DNA from 3 places in the Pseudoalteromonas sp. TAE56 genome. Region 2 is predicted to be linked to each of the others. Evidence: predicted binding sites of a transcription regulator. Region 2 holds the regulator's gene; each other region holds the start of a gene.
What was found. The regulator FliA, encoded in region 2, starts transcription of late flagellar genes. The targets are predictions, from matches to a motif close to CTAAAGNTNNNNNNNNNNNNGCCGATA.
Positions count from the first base shown of each region.

Region 1: a site for FliA is predicted at 1,266-1,292, ahead of L656_RS0100125 (DUF5610 domain-containing protein). Genes of this name have one in related genera too.
Region 3: a site for FliA is predicted at 1,376-1,402, ahead of L656_RS0104450 (VC2046/SO_2500 family protein). Genes of this name have one in related genera too.

Region 1 covers NZ_AUTN01000005.1:1,616-4,794, forward strand. Annotated here, with positions in the region: gene murI (glutamate racemase) at 1-31, opposite strand, end outside; gene L656_RS0100125 (DUF5610 domain-containing protein) at 97-1,236, opposite strand; gene trmA (tRNA (uridine(54)-C5)-methyltransferase TrmA) at 1,399-2,496, shown strand; gene L656_RS0100135 (thiol:disulfide interchange protein DsbA/DsbL) at 2,563-3,179, opposite strand, start outside.
Region 2 covers NZ_AUTN01000102.1:13,913-17,091, reverse strand. Annotated here, with positions in the region: gene flhF (flagellar biosynthesis protein FlhF) at 1-661, shown strand, start outside; gene L656_RS0110695 (MinD/ParA family ATP-binding protein) at 654-1,514, shown strand; gene L656_RS0110690 (RNA polymerase sigma factor FliA) at 1,541-2,251, shown strand; gene cheY (chemotaxis response regulator CheY) at 2,292-2,675, shown strand; gene L656_RS0110680 (protein phosphatase CheZ) at 2,693-3,179, shown strand, end outside.
Region 3 covers NZ_AUTN01000066.1:5,135-8,313, forward strand. Annotated here, with positions in the region: gene L656_RS0104430 (MHYT domain-containing protein) at 1-43, opposite strand, end outside; gene L656_RS0104435 (M48 family metallopeptidase) at 334-1,020, shown strand; tRNA gene L656_RS0104440 (tRNA-Tyr) at 1,106-1,190, opposite strand; tRNA gene L656_RS0104445 (tRNA-Tyr) at 1,240-1,324, opposite strand; gene L656_RS0104450 (VC2046/SO_2500 family protein) at 1,437-1,964, shown strand; gene L656_RS0104455 (DUF6172 family protein) at 2,144-2,446, shown strand; gene L656_RS0104460 (GGDEF domain-containing response regulator) at 2,640-3,179, shown strand, end outside.

The DNA of each region.
Region 1 (3,179 bases), on a different contig from region 2:
CTGAATCAAAGACCATTATATGCGCTGACAAACTACTGTTCCCACTTTACTTTAAGAACGGCAGTTTGCCATGAGGTATTTATAAAAGAAAGTAGTTTAACTTTGCGTGATTTCTAAATCAGCAAGATCGTCGGCTGCCGAATTTAACTGATTAAGGTTTTCGAACATAGACTTTGTGTAATCTACTAACTTATCTATTTGTTCCTGATCTTGATTTAACCACTGTAGAATGCCAGCTAGTTGATTTTGTAATCCAAGTTCGCCCGCTTTTTCAAAAGCATTTTTAAGGTCATCATTAAAGGGAGCTAAGCCCTCTGATACTTGTTTTTCTGGTGCTGGTTTATATTCTTCATAGCTTTTAACTGTGGCTATTGTTTTTGTTTGGCGTAAATCCATAGAAAAAGCCACCAGCTGGTCACTGTCTAAACTCAGCTCTTGAGCTTGTTCAAATGCTTCATCCAGGTCACCACCAAAAAATGTTTTACTTAAATCTTGTAAATCTTCCATCATCGCATTAATAGCTTCTTGCTCTTGCTCGTTTAAGTCACCATTAACCGACATCGAAAATGATACCTGTCGAGATTGCGATGATGAGCTTGCAAACGACTCGCTATTACTGTTTTGCTGATAGCCGCTTGCCGATTGAGATTCAAATGCATCTGCAAAGCTGATACTTACCTCATCACCTTCTGCGGTGGTAAATTTATACTCTGCATTACTCGTCATACTGACATATTGAGCCTGGCTTATATTTACGCTGGCAGGTTGTGGGTTAAATAATGACTCTTCAAACTCATCAAGCCCATTGTAAATACCCTCTTTAGATTTATTAATGCCCTCTTCCATGTCGTCATTAAATACGCCAGTTCCTTTGAGCTCATCAACCGCGTCATCGATCCCTATTTGGACTCCTTTGCGCGCGTCGCCTAACATATCTTTGAGCTTTTCGTCATCAGCGCCGTTAGCTTTTGCTTTATTAACAGCACTACTTACAAAATCGAGTACGTTTTTTACTATTTCATCAAAATCAAATAGTGGTTTATCTGCTTTTTTTTCTGCGATAGGTAATCCAAGCTGCTCAGCCATTTTATCGCCAAGCACCTTTGCGGCCAACTCTCGACCTCGTTGTTGATAGCTATCCTGAGGAGACGTAATTGTAGGTTGCTGTATATCAGCTTTATTGTTGAATTTATTGATGTTGTTGTTTGGCGTAAAGCCATAATTACCTATTTTCATGATTCGTCTCCTAAGCGTGCGTAGTTTATTATCGGCTATAACACTAAAAACTAAAGTACAATGTTCAATAAAACAGCATAAATGCTAGCCAAAACTAGACAAATACGCAGCGCTCCCTACAATAGCGCCGATAAACAGATCTTAGATAAGGTAGTAGCGTTAATGGCAGTTATTAAAATAGATACCACACAGTACCAAGCGCAGTTAAGTGAAAAAGAGCAGCGTATTAGTGCACAGTTCCAACGTTTTGGTGTGAAGCAATTAGAAGTATTTAGCTCAGAGCCAACTAACTACCGCCAACGTGCTGAATTTAGAGTATGGCACGATGGTGACGATCTGTTTCACATTATGTTTGATCAACAAACAAAAGAAAAAATCCGTGTTGATACATTTGATCCCGCAGCGCCTCTAGTAGGTGAAATAATGCAGGTGATGATTGAGCATCTTAAGCCTTGTGAAATATTACGTCGTAAGTTATTTCAAATCGATTACCTATCAACGCTAAGCGGTGAAATTTTAGTAAGCTTGCTTTATCACAAACCACTTGATGATGAATGGTTAAGTGAAATTAAAGCGCTTAAAGAAAAACTAAGCAGTAAATTCAAAATTGACTTTATAGGCCGCGCTCGCAAACAAAAAGAAGTGCTGGGTGATGACTTTGTAACTGAGCGTTTAACAGTTAATGGTCAAGAGCTTATTTATCAACAAGTAGAAAATAGCTTTACTCAGCCTAATGCAAAAGTAAATATTAATATGTTGGAGTGGGCACAAGATTTATGTAAGCCACTTAAAAATGATTTATTAGAACTTTATTGCGGTAACGGAAACTTTTCTATTGCGCTAGCAGGCTCTTTTAATAAAGTATTAGCGACGGAAATATCAAAATCATCTGTTCATTCTGCTCAATACAATATTGCTAAAAATAACGTAGAGAACTTAGATATTATTCGTATGTCTAGTGAAGAGTTTACTCAAGCAATGAATGGCGAACGTACTTTTTCTCGTTTAGACGGTATTGATCTTAAAAGCTATGACTGCCAAACCATATTAGTTGATCCACCGCGCGCAGGCATGGATGAATTAACGTGTGACTTAGTGGCTAACTACGAAAGCATAATTTATATATCGTGTAATCCAGAAACCCTTGAGCGTGACCTTGATCACTTAACACGTACGCACAACGTTAAGCGCTTTGCTATATTTGATCAGTTCCCTTATACGCATCACATTGAGTCGGGTGTTTTCTTACAGCGTAAATAAATACGCTCAGTAAACGTTGCCCATAAAAAAAAGCTCCCTGAGGAGCTTTTTTAGTTTTAGCTAAATTTATTTGCTAGCTAAATAATTAATCAGTTTACCAATGTCTTCTGGCTCAGTAATACCCGACTCACGACCTAGGTTTAATTTATACTTACCATTTACAATAAATGTAGGTACGCCACGTAGTGCGCCTTTTTCTTTGAAGTAGTCCTGATCGCGTTTCATTTTAGAGCTCAGCGTACGTACCGAGAAGCTTTTGAAAAGTTTATCAAACTTATCGCCATCAACGCCCTGTGCTACAAATATATCTTTTACATCTGCAAGCTCATTAAATTTAGCGCGCTTGGTATGGATATGATTAAAGATTGCAGAGACAATTTTATCTTTTTGCGGAAGCACTTCTGCAGTAGCAAGTGTCTGGCTCATCATCTGTTGATTTTCAGGGTCACGTACACCTACAAAATCAACATGGCTCTTTTTAAATTTAACGTTTTTATCAAGCTTAGGCTTAAATTCACCAATTAATGCTTCCATGTTATTACATGCAGGGCAGTAAAATGAGAAAAACTCTTTAATTTCTGGCTTTTTAGTTGCTCGCTCAGAAACCACATCGTAATGCACGCCCTCTTCGTACGTTGCTGCAAAGCTTGTTGCCGCCATAGGAAGTAGTACTGCAAGCAAAC
Region 2 (3,179 bases):
AGGTGGTGTATATGCATTAGTTGGCCCTACAGGCGTAGGTAAAACAACAACTGTGGCTAAGCTTGCAGCGTTAGGCGCACAAAAATATGGCGCTGATAAAGTGGCGTTAATAACCACTGATACGTACAGAATTGGAGCCTATGAGCAACTTGCAACATATGGCCGTATTATTGGTTGTGGTGTAAAACAAGTTAAAGATGCTAATGAATTAGCTGAAGTTTTATATCATTTACGAAATAAACGTCTAGTATTAATTGATACAGCAGGTATGAGCCAACGAGATTTACGTTTAACTGAGCAGTTAAACACGTTAATGCGCAACCAACGTGTGGATATTCGCAGCTACCTAGTACTAAGCGCGACAGCACAAATTAATGTATTACAAGAAACAGTACGTCACTTTAAAAAAGTACAGTTAAGTGGTTGTATTTTCACTAAGTTAGATGAATCTTTGAGTTTGGGTGAGATTATTAGTATTGCGATTCAAAATCGTCTTCCAATAGGGTATCTTACTAACGGTCAACGAGTACCAGAAGATATTCGTGTTGCAAATGCTGAAAAACTAGTGAAAAAGGCTGAGCAATTATATTTAAAAAGAATAAAAGCACAACATTCAAGGCACCAAGCAGTGGCGCCAAGTACAGTAGGGATGTATGATTAACACAGTATTAGATCAAGCAAGCGGCCTGCGCAAGATGAGTCAAAACAATAACAACGGCGTAAAAGTTATCGCTGTAACCGGTGGTAAGGGTGGAGTAGGGAAAACAAATGTTTCTCTAAATACAGCTATTGCACTAGGGCAACAAGGTAACAGAGTATTAGTGCTGGATGCTGACTTAGGTTTAGCAAACTGTGATGTAATGCTTGGTTTACGTGTAGAGCGTAATTTATCACACGTTTTGTCTGGTGAATGTGAGCTTGACGAAATTTTAGTTGAAGGCCCTGCCGGTATTAAAATTGTACCGGCTACGTCTGGTTCGCAAAGTATGGTGGAGCTATCGCCATCTGAGCATGCTGGACTAATTCGTGCGTTTAGCGAATTAAATACCGAATTTGATATTTTAATTGTAGATACCGCCGCTGGTATTTCAGACATGGTACTGAGCTTTTCTCGCGCGGCACAAGATGTAATGGTTGTCGTGTGCGATGAACCAACATCAATAACGGATGCTTACGCACTTATTAAAGTATTAAGCCGTGAGCACGGTGTTTATAAGTTTAAAATTGTCGCCAATATGGTCCGCAGTATGCGTGAAGGCACCGAATTATTTGCAAAGCTTTCTAAAGTAACAGATCGCTTTTTAGATGTATCAATGGAGCTAGTCGCAACGGTTCCTTATGACGAAAATATGCGCAAAGCAACACGTCGTCAAAAAGTAATCGTAGAACTCTTTCCAAATTCGCCAGCCGCTCTTGCGTTTAAAACACTGGCAACAAAAGCAGTTAAATGGCCAATACCAAATCAACCATCTGGGCATTTAGAGTTTTTCATTGAGAAACTAGTAAACGGCTAATTATGACAACACTGGTGAATAGAGCTATGGGATATCAATCAACACAAAACTTAAATGTGATTGTTGAGAAACATGCATCACTTGTAAAAAAAGTGGCATGTCATCTAATTGCTCGATTACCACCTAGCGTTCAGCTTGATGATTTAATTCAATCAGGAATGATAGGTTTAATAGAAGCTTCAAAAAACTTTGATGCGACAAAAGGTGCAAGCTTTGAGACCTTTGCTGGTATTCGTATTCGCGGTGCTATGCTTGATGAAATGCGCCGTGGTGATTGGGCTCCTCGTTCAGTACACCGCAAAAGCCGACAAGTTGCAGAAGCAATTACTGGGCTCGAAAGCAGTCTGAACCGCGAACCAACAGATACAGAAGTTGCTGAAAAACTTGAAATTTCGCTCAATGAGTACCATCATATTTTAAATGATGTTAATACCAGTAAAGTATTAGGCATAGAAGACCTTGGTGTCGATGAGGATGTTATTACTCCCGTAGGCCAAGATTTAGCGCTAGACAAACCTTTTAATAATGTTAAAAATGACCGGTTTAATGAGTCTTTACTAAGCGCGATAAAGTCATTACCAGAGCGTGATGCGATGGTGCTTTCTTTGTACTATAACGATGAAATGAATTTAAAAGAAATAGGACATATACTCGATGTAAGCGAATCGCGTGTAAGTCAGATACATGGTCAGGCGATGATTAAGCTTAAAGCTAAAATCAATGACTGGATAAACTAGTAGTAAGTAAACTAAGGTTAATACCTCACTGGGGGATGTTTTGGATAAAAACATGAAAATTCTTGTAGTTGATGATTTTTCAACGATGAGACGAATTATAAAAAACCTATTACGTGACTTAGGTTTCACTAACGTTCAAGAAGCTGATGACGGGTCTACAGCTTTGCCTATGTTACAAAATCAAGTATTTGATTTTGTGGTTACAGATTGGAATATGCCTGGAATGCAAGGCATTGACCTTTTAAGAGCAATTCGTGCAGATGATAAGTTAAAACATATCCCTGTATTGATGGTAACGGCAGAAGCTAAAAAAGAACAAATAATAGCTGCAGCGCAAGCTGGCGTTAATGGTTATATTGTTAAGCCGTTTACGGCTGGAACATTAAAAACTAAATTAGAAAAAGTATTTGAACGCTTAGGCTAATGATGGGGGAGAGGCTTATGTCAGCACCAGCTGCGCCTCAAATAACGTTAGAACAAGCTCGTCAACTCGTCATTTTTTTAGAAAACGATGAGCAAGATAAAGCAAATGAGTTGATTTTAGAGACCGCTTCACAAGAGCAGTCTAAATTATTTGCTGAAGTTGGAAAGTTGACTCGTCAACTGCACGAAGCACTTAAAAGCTTTGAGCTTGATACTCGCTTAACTAATATAACGACTGATGCTATTCCAGATGCTAAAAAGCGGCTTAATTATGTCATAGAAATGACAGAGAATGCGGCTAATAAAACAATGGATGCTGTTGAGGCTAGTTTACCTATAGCTCAACAACTGGCAGATGAAATATCTCATATCAAACCGACATGGGATCGTTTAATGAGTCGCGAGATTGAGCTTGGTGAGTTTAAACAACTTTGCCATAGTATCGATAAGTTTATGAATAATTCTCATCACAAAACTGATGAGCTTCAAAGCTTAATGACAAATG
Region 3 (3,179 bases), on a different contig from region 2:
TTAGGCTTGGATCTTGGTCTGTAATGAAGAAAGCTGATAGCATAACGGCTCGAAATATAATCTTTATTTTACAAGTTTAATCTAATTTACTAATAAATGAACCGTTATTTCTAATCGCGCTATAAAGTGACGAATTTTAAGCAAATTTATTTATTGTTTTGTTATTGAAGTAAATAAAGTGATTTAACTTTCAATTCAAAGAAAACAGACGGCTCAATCTATAGCTTATTATAATAAAGCGGATTAGGAGTTAAGTGCGACTTTATGCTTAAGAGTTTAAAATTGATGGTAATATGGATTATATAAACGGATGCAATATTTAGAGTTTAGGTCGTGTTTGAATATCAATTGAAAAAGAGTACTAGACGCAAAACAGTCGCAATAAAAGTGCATAGTCAGAAGGTAACTGTGTATGCGCCACATTTTGTCGCAAAAAAACACATTGATACTTGGTTATTTGACAAACAAGAGTGGGTTGCAGAACAATTAAAAAAACAATCGTCAATTGATGACACTAAGCAGTACCCCTTTGAATCTAAAAAAATCAGGGTTTTTTCAGAAACTATTTGTTTGAAACTGGACTCAGGCCAAGATTCCAAAGTAACCCCGTATGATGACCACTTACTTATCACAATATCTCCTCGAGTTAAAAACACTTATCAAAATTATCGACAGCTATTAGAGACTTATTTAAAAGAGCAGCTTATTGCATACATAGAGATGCGTTTAGCGTATTTCTGTACTCAAATGGGTGAAGAGTTGCCAAATGATTTAAAAATAGGTGTTTATAAACGAAAGTGGGGGAGTTGTAATAGCAAGCGAGAACTCACTTTTAATTTGCATCTTATCGGTGCTCCTTATCATGCTATAGATTATGTGATTGTTCATGAACTTGCTCATCTAAAGTATTTGAACCATAGCAAAGCTTTTTGGCAACGAGTAGAGGCGTTTTTCCCCGATTACAAAGCATCCTCTAATTGGTTAAAACAAAATGGTATGAGTTTGCAGTGGGTATTTTGATACTGCTGAATATAGGAATATAGGAATATAGGAATATAGGAATATAGGAATATAGGAATATAGGAATATAGGAATAGTAGAGAAGTGGTGGAGGGAGCTGGATTCGAACCAGCGAAGGCTGAGCCGTCAGATTTACAGTCTGATCCCTTTGGCCGCTCGGGAACCCCTCCACACTAATTTTATTGCATTTGGCCCCACTTAACTTAGCGGTAAGAAAAGTGGTGGAGGGAGCTGGATTCGAACCAGCGAAGGCTGAGCCGTCAGATTTACAGTCTGATCCCTTTGGCCGCTCGGGAACCCCTCCAATGCAACGGCGCTGATAATAGCAAATTGCGTATTTAAGTAAAGAAAAAAGCTAAAGAAAATTGAAATAAAGCCGATAAATATCTATCAGTTACCACAATCGGCTAAAGACTATGCAAATAGATGATTTGTTAATCACAGAGAGTCAGTTAAACAGTAGACTCAATAATAGTGTGCATGAAAATCGCCGTGGCGAATTTGCACTATTATTAGCGATGCTGTCACATGACGCACTCGACTTTAGTCAATTTCATTTACCAAAAACTGAAATAGATAATTTAGTTATAGAAGAAGAGGCGTTAAGAAAGCAATTTGGCGCAGGTCCAAAGCAACTTTTAGCCCCTGATGAATACAATATGTTGGTTGGACAGTTTAATGCATCATTAATATCTCAAGAAGGGGAACGCTGCGGTATGACAAGTATTAAGCTAAGGCAATGCTTAAACCCTGAACCACTTGCGATTAGAAATGATGATAAGCATATTCCACTTAATATAATAGATAACTGTGAGCTTGCTGTCAGAAGAAGAATTAAAAGCGAACAAACGCAACTTGCTAATCCTCCTATAGATGCAGCTGCTTTTTACGACAGCCTTAATAATGATGCAATACATCAACCACTTCAGCTTATTGCGGTGTGATATATGATTGTAATAATCATCAGTTAATATATGCTTTATAACGGGTCTGCTTTATATATTTGCTAATAATTGATTTAATGAAAAAAAAGCATCCAAAAATTAAATGCAATTGCTATAATGGCGTCAAATGGTATGACATGAAATGCCATTATCATTAAACCAAGGTAATTAGGAACGTAATGAAGAAAACATTCACGCTAAATCACGAGAAAATCAAATACCCTCGTATGGTTGATGCTGCAAAGCACGAAGTGAAAAAATATTTGAAAAGAGAGCGTAATAAAACGCTACCTGAAGATGCTGACTATTGGGCATTTGACTGTAAGTTTGGTAACACAGCTGAAGATGCGCAAGTTGTGCACGTTGCTGAATTAAGTAACCAAATTGGCGAAATTGAAAAGCAAGGTTTGACCTCTTTCTATGTAGAGATTTTAGCTCGACCTGCTCAACGTCAACAGTTAGATTTAGATGATGACGAATAACACTTAATTTAATTAAGTGTTCGAAGTTTTAAAATGAGCCCAAGTGGCTCATTTTTTGTTTTTATGCATTAAAGATTCACCTTAAATCATTTTTATTAATAACTAATAAGTAGAATTTTACTTTATTAACATTTGCATAACAAAATGTAGTGATATAGGGTGTGTTTAATTAAAAAAACAAAACAGTTGTACCATGCCGATAAATTACTCTGACCACCAATTGAAATTAAGCTTAAAGAGCTCTAAGGTACTTGTCGTTGACGATCAGCTATTAAGCTTAATTGTATTAAAAAAAATATTATCAGAGCATTTTAGTGTAACAACAACGAGCTGTGGTGAGGATGCGATTGAAATTTGTAAACATAATCCGCCAGATATAATACTACTCGATATTAATATGGAAGGAATGAGTGGTATTGAAACATGTCTAAAATTAAAAAATATATCTGAAACACAAGATATCCCCGTTATTTTTGTAACCTCATCTGAAAATCAAGAAGAAGAGTGCTGGGAAGCAGGGGCTGTAGATTTTATAAAGAAACCAACTAACTCGGAAACTTTATATAGAAGAGTGCGCGCCCATATTACGATGAAACTGCAACATGACTTACTCAATCAAAAAGTATTTCTAGATGATTTAACAAAGGTATTCAATCGTCGTTATTTTGATGCGCATTTTTCTAAAATGGAACGAAGCGCCTTACGAGAAAAAGTCGACTATGCACTATTACTC